DNA from 2 places in the Rothia sp. HMSC065C03 genome. Region 1 is predicted to be linked to the other one. Evidence: predicted binding sites of a transcription regulator. Region 1 holds the regulator's gene; the other holds the start of a gene.
The links. Region 1 encodes HspR, which represses chaperone genes until heat shock. Its sites were predicted from a motif close to AAGTTGAGTCNNNNNGACTCAACTT; they were not measured.
Positions count from the first base shown of each region.

Region 2: the regulator HspR is predicted to act here: its motif matches at 1,472-1,496, upstream of clpB (ATP-dependent chaperone ClpB).

Region 1 covers NZ_KV832005.1:293,816-297,225, forward strand. The annotation lists gene HMPREF2605_RS05775 (RNA-guided endonuclease InsQ/TnpB family protein) at 1-867, shown strand, start outside; gene HMPREF2605_RS05780 (heat shock protein transcriptional repressor HspR) at 1,031-1,537, opposite strand; gene HMPREF2605_RS05785 (DnaJ domain-containing protein) at 1,541-2,518, opposite strand; gene HMPREF2605_RS05790 (nucleotide exchange factor GrpE) at 2,856-3,410, opposite strand, start outside.
Region 2 covers NZ_KV831978.1:309,047-312,456, reverse strand. The annotation lists gene clpB (ATP-dependent chaperone ClpB) at 1-1,415, opposite strand, end outside; gene HMPREF2605_RS01525 (NAD(P)-dependent oxidoreductase) at 1,690-2,373, shown strand; gene HMPREF2605_RS01520 (HAD family hydrolase) at 2,392-3,048, shown strand; gene dps (DNA starvation/stationary phase protection protein Dps) at 3,392-3,410, shown strand, end outside.

The DNA of each region.
Region 1 (3,410 bases):
TCCGGGTTTATAGTGCATGAAACAACTCATCGAGTCGGTTTTGTGCGCTTGGCCAAAATTGGAAATGTGCGGTTCGTGCTGTCACGCCCTCTACCTGCTGAGCCATCCTCAGTCACACTCATTCGTGAGCCGGATGGGAAGTACTATGTCTCATTTGTTGTGGATGTGCCTGCTGAAAATATTCAGATACCGGAGCCTTCTGCATACGCTGTCGGTGTTGACCTAGGCCTGAATCGCCTGGCCGTAGCTGTCAATTCTGAGGGTGAACGGGTGTTCTTTGAGAACCCCCGCCCTTTAAAGAAGGCAGCGGCACGTCTTGCTACGCTTCAACGTCAGCTCTCCCGTAAAAAGCGCGGTAGCAACCGCTACGAAAAGCAACGCATCCGCCTAGCCAAAGCTCACGCCAAGGTACGCAATACAAGGAGCCATTACGCGCATCAGGTAGCAAACAAGGTGGTGGACGAGAACCAAGTCATCGCCCTGGAGAACCTGAATGTGGCTGGTCTGTCGCGTACCCGTTTAGGTAAGTCGGTATTGGATGCCTCATGGGGTTTATTACGCCGTCTGATAGAAGAGAAGGCTGATGAACGTCATCGCATGGTGGTCTTTGCTGACCGGTTTGCCCCCACGTCGCAGCTGTGTTCTGTGTGTGGTGAGCCGGGCGGTAGAAAGCCGCTGAATATCCGTGAATGGGCGTGTACCAAGTGTGGTATGCGCTTAGATCGAGATGCTAATGCGTGTGTGAATATTATGCTCGCCGCAGGACTTGCGGAGAGTTTAAACGAACAGAAGAGGGACGTAAGACGCCTGCTTGCGGGTGCTGTTGCTGTTGACGCTGTTAACCCACCGAGAGCCGCATACCTGTAGGGTATGCGGCTGGCAGGAGTCCTCTTTGTTCGCAAGGAGGAGGAAGTCAACCTCCCTCACGCGGCGTATACACAAAGACGCACAAGCCTATATGGGTGGCCGACTAGCGCAAATGAGCTAAAACAGCCGAGCCGTTTATCCAAGTGTAGCGGGTTTAGCCGGTTTAGCGCTGCGGCTTCGTATCATCCGCCGTAGCCGACTGGTGACGCTGACGGTACAACACCACAGCCGAAGAACGCTGACGAGGCGCCGGGCGGGTACCGCGGGCAATATGCACCACGTCGCCACTGGTACCGGCGGCGAACACACGCTCCGTCAGGCCCAGCTTCACCTTCGCATCTTCAACCTGACGCTGCAGTGCCGCAATCTGTTCCTGCTGCTCCTCCACGAGGGACTGCAACTCAATAATGCGGCGAATACCCTCCAGGGAGACGCCCTCCTGCGAGAGCTGCTGAATCTGCTGCAGACGGTTCACGTCACGCTGCGAGTAGCGGCGCGCCTTACCGGGCGCACGCGAAGGCTGAACCAGGCCGATACGGTCGTACTGGCGCAGGGTCTGCGGGTGCATGCCCGCCAGCTCAGCCGCCACAGAAATCACGAAAACCGGCAGGTCCACGCTGTGCAGCGGCTTGCCGCTACGAGACTTGGATGATGATTCTCGAGATGCCATAGTTTACTTCGCCTTCTTCAACAAATCCTTACGCGGGTTCTCCTGCGGTGCCAGTTTTACGAACTTGTCGAATGCTTCCTGCGCCTCTGCGCTCAGCTCGGTGGGCAGAACGATTTCGGGGATGACCATCAGGTCGCCATCGCCACCCTTAGCCTTGAAGCCGCGGCCCTTGGCACGCAGTCGGCGGCCAACCTGGCCGGGTGCCAGGCGCAGCTTCACGGTGGATGCGTCGGGCAGGGGCACCTCGATTACTGCGCCGTCGACGGCCTCGGCGAGGGTGACGGGTGCGCGCATGATCAGGTTGTTGCCCTCGCGCGAGTACACGGAGTCGTCGGAGACGCGCACGGTGACCTTCAGATCGGCGCCGTGCAGGCCCTTGCCGCGCAGGCGCACCTTCTGACCGTCCTTAATACCGGCGGGGATGCGTGCCTCGGTGTGGGAACCGTCCGGCAGGAACACGGTCACGGTTGCGCCGGTGTATGCCTGGGCGAGGCTGATGCGGGTGCTGGTGGTGCTTTCTTCGGGGGCTACGTGCTGTGCGCCGCCGAAGCCGCCACCGCCCATGCCGCCGAAGTCGGCGCTGGTGAAGCCTGCGGAGCGTCGGGAGCCGCCCGCGCTACCGCCGAAGAGGCCGCCGAGCAGGTCGTCAATGTTGATGCCCGCCCCGCCACTGCTGAAGCCACCGAATGCGTCCGCGCCGGGGTAGCCGGTGTAGCTGCCACCACCGAAGCCGCCCATGCCTGCGGCACCGTAGCGGCGGATCTGGTCGTACTCCTCGCGCTGCTTCTTGTCGGAGAGCACGTCGTATGCTTCCGAGATTTCCTTGAACTTCTTCTCCGCTGCGGCGTCGCCGGGGTTCAGGTCGGGGTGGTACTTGCGGGAGAGCTTGCGGTACGCCTTCTTGATGTCGTTTTCGCTTGCGTCTTCGCTGACACCCAGTGCCTTGTAGAAGTCGTCAGTTATCCAGTTTTCACTTGCCATGTGTTTGTTTCTCCTCTCGCGGTGATGCGCCGCCCTCCTCGGTTACGGGACGGCTAGCAGGGCACCACGTTCTTGTCTTAATGCTCTATATAAAAGTTTAGTCTACTTGACTCAATTTTGGAAGGGGCTAGACCAAAAAATAGCGCCCTCCAAGGGTTTTTCACCGCGACCACAGCTCGCCGCATCCCAGACAAACACTCCAGCAAACAGCCCCAGCAAAACAGCCCAGGCAAAACATCCAGGGTAAACGACACAAGGCAAACAACAGGGCGGGCACTCCCCCGCTGGGAGAGCACCCGCCCGTCGTTAGTTATTCAGCCAATGCTTAGCCGTCACCTTACGCTGCAACAGCCACAGCCACCTGAGCGGTACGAACCACGCGGTCGTTCACGCGGTAGCCGTAACGCAGAACCATGGAGACATGATCCTCAGCCACCTCGTCGGTGGGCTGCTGCAGTACAGCCTCGTGGATGTTCGGGTCGAAGGCGTCGCCTACTTCACCGAAGCGCTCCACGCCCTGCTTGCCGAGCAGCTCTTCAAGCTTGGTAGCGATGGAGGCGAAGGGGCCTTCCTGCAGGTCGCCGTGCTTGCGTGCGGCGTCGATATCGTCGAGCACCGGCAGCAGCGCGGTCACCAGTTCACTGGTTACGAAGCCTCGCAACTGCTCCTTTTCGCGGGCGGTGCGGTTCTTGAAGTTAGTGAACTCGGCCTGCAGGCGAAGCAGGGAGTCCAGGCGCTCTGCGGCGAGTGCCGCGTCAGCAGATTCTGCTTCTACGGCGTCCTGGAGCTCAGCCTCGACGGCTTCCGCAGCTTCCTCGGGGCTTTCGACCGATTCAGCTTCGGGGTGGCCTTCCGCTGCGGGGGCATTGAATGCCTCCTCCAGCGGGTCGGG
Region 2 (3,410 bases), on a different contig from region 1:
ACGCGGTTCAGGCTAGCCTTCTCGGCTTCCCAACGGGCGTTGAGGGCGTCGAGCTGTTCCTTCTTGTCAGCCATGTCCTTGCGCAGGGCCTCCAGACGCTCAACCGATGCGGGATCGGTCTCGTCGGCAAGAGCCAGCTCCTCCATGGTGAGGCGGTCCACGGCGCGGCGCAGCTGGTCAATTTCCTCCGGGGCGGAGTCAATTTCCATGCGCAGGCGGGATGCTGCCTCATCAATCAGGTCAATTGCCTTGTCCGGCAGCTGACGGGAGGGAATGTAGCGGTTGGACAGGGTTGCTGCGGCAACCAGTGCGGAGTCAGCGATCTGCACCTTGTGGTGTGCCTCGTAGCGTTCCTTCAGGCCACGCAGAATACCGATGGTGTCATCTACGCTGGGCTCACCCACGTACACCTGCTGGAAGCGGCGCTCCAGGGCGGGGTCCTTCTCGATGTTCTCGCGGTACTCGTCGAGGGTGGTGGCACCGATCAGGCGCAACTCGCCTCGGGCAAGCATGGGCTTGAGCATGTTGCCCGCGTCCATGGAACCTTCGGATGCGCCAGCACCGACGACGGTGTGAATTTCGTCGATGAAGGTCACGATCTGACCCTCGGACTTCTTGATTTCCTCGAGAACTGCCTTCAGGCGCTCCTCGAATTCACCGCGGTACTTAGCACCTGCGACCATGGAGCCCAGGTCCAGGCTAATCAGGGTCTTGCCGCGCAAGGATTCGGGCACGTCGCCAGAAACCATGCGCTGTGCCAGGCCCTCAACCACGGCGGTCTTACCGACGCCGGGCTCACCAATCAGAACGGGGTTGTTCTTGGTACGGCGGGAGAGCACCTGCACGACGCGGCGAATCTCGGAGTCACGGCCGATGACCGGGTCGAGCTTGCCCGCACGGGCAATGGCGGTCAGGTCGGTGCCGTACTTCTCGAGGGCCTGGAAGGTGCCTTCGGGGTCGGGGGTATCCACGGTGCGGTCTCCTCGGACGTTGGGGATGGTCTGTGCAATGAGGTCTGCGGTAGCGCCAAGCTTGTGCATGGCGGTCGCGGTGCTATCGGTTCCGCTGGCAATGCCCAGCAGAATCATTTCGGTGGAGACGTAGGTGTCTCCGAAGCCCTGAGCGCGGGTCTGCGCAGCCTGCAGGGCGGAGAGTGCGGAACGGCTGAAGGAGGCGTTCTGCACGGAGGTGCCGGATGCCTTGGGAAGCTTCTTGATTTCTGCGGAAGCAGCCTCGGAGATGGCGTCTACATCCAGGCCTGCGGCCTTGAGCACCGAGACTGCGATGCCTTCGCGCTGATCCATCAGGGCCTTGAGGATGTGGGAGGTTTCAATAGTGGGGTTACCCGCCGTTTGCGCGTTGGTGTTAGCGGCGGAGATAACTTCTTGACTCTTGGTCGTGAACTTAATATCCATGATGTCCTTTCGTATCGTGCATTCAGGGGCCTATCCTACGTCCCCTCGCATTACATAACTTGAGTCTACTCCACTCAACTATGTTTCGCAAGGGGTTTTCAAAAAATTTTCTCCACTTTTTTCGTTTTTCACCCCGCACTGCTCTGAGCCCTAGCCAAAACCCCGCTTGAAAGAGCCTCAACCAAAAGCCCCCAGTCGAAACCACATTGCTATACTGACCGGACTGGGCGCTTGCGGGCTCCCACAACAATCACAGTCACGAATGGGGACCCACATGAAAATACTGGTTCTCGGCGCAACCGGCCGCACCGGTCGCCTCTTCACCCGCAAAGCACTAGAACAGGGGCACACCGTCACCGCCTACGTGCGCAACCCCGATAAAGCACGAGCACTACTAGGGTCGCACCAAAATCTCACTATCGTTCCGGGAGCCCTGAACGATGCCGAACAGCTCGCCGCAGCATCCTCCGGGCAAGACGTGATGGTCAGCATCCTGGGCCAGAAAGCCACGGTGCGAGAGTTTCTCTCCTCCACGTTCATGCAGGAGCGCCTGCCTCTCATCATGGAGGTGGTCACGGGCGCAGGCGTGAAGCACTGCGTTCTGATGAGCGCCTACGGCGTAGGCGATACGGTGCGGACCGCATCCCTGCCCATGCGCCTGGCATGCAAGGTCATCATGCGCGGCATTTTTACCGACAAGGTTAAGGCGGACGCCCTGGTCGCCGAATATCAGCCGTATATTTCGCGGGCGCATCCGGGCAGGCTGACCGATAAGCCCGGTAGGGGCGGGGTGAAGGTATTTAACATGGCGAGTGTCGAACGCGTTCCGGGCATTCCGACGATTGCCCGTGAGGACGTTGCCAATGCGCTGCTCACTATCGCCAAGAACCCCCAGAACGCGGGCACAGATTTTTTGGTGACGATTGGGGACACTGTCCTACGCTCGCCTCAGAAATAAACCGGTAGGCTTAATGACATGACGACTACGAACACCTTCCCCGCCGCCATTCTCTTCGACCACGACGGAACCCTGGTTGACACCGAACCCGTATGGGCTGCCGCTAAGGTTGCTCTCGCCGCAGATTTCGGTGGCACCTGGACCGAGCAGGACACCCTCGATTGCTTGGGTCTGTCCATGCAGTTCACTCTGGATCGCCTGCGCGAGCGCGGCGTGAACCTGCCGGACGAGGAGATTAACGACCTACTGGTGGCGAAGGTGCACGAAACCCTGGCGCAGCAGCCGGTTGAGTTCCTGCCCGGTATTGAGCGTTTCCTCTCGGAGGTTCGCGAGGCGCAGATTCCGGCGGCAGTCGTCACGAATGCAACCACCTCCGTGGCTCGCCGCACCGCTGACGCCGCCCCCGAGGGTACCTTCTCGGTGATTATTGGCAACGACGAGACGACCCACCCCAAGCCCAACCCGCAGCCCTATCTTTTGGCAGCGGAGCGCCTGGGTGTTGATCCGACTCAGTGCGTGGCGATTGAGGACTCCCCCTCGGGCGTGCGCAGTGCGACCGCGGCGGGTATGCGCGTGATTGTTGTGCCGGGCGAGCTGGAGGTTCCGGCGGAGCTGGGCACCGTGCGCCTCAAGCATGAGGAGCTGACCCTACAGGCGGTTCGCGCGCTGGGGTAGCCGCGTAGTTCGCGGACTGAAAGCTCTATAGAAAACTGAATACGCTTCACCGTAAAGGGTGGGATGCGCGATATGAGATACCGCGCGTCCCACCCTTTGTGTGCGCCTGGGCGGTGAGCCACGCGAGCATTCGGGGCTGGCACGTTTGGGCAGGAGCTTTTGAATAGTGCCTTTTGAGCAGGAGCTTTTAAGTGCGGCGCGACACATAGATGACAATTTATTACGAATTACTCAAAATAACCTTGACAGCGGTTCCTTAAAATGATTTACTCATAATAACGATTCGGCGGGGCGACAAATCCCACCGAACCACAAACATCACAGCATCATGAAGGAGACCATCATGGCATTTGCAAACTACA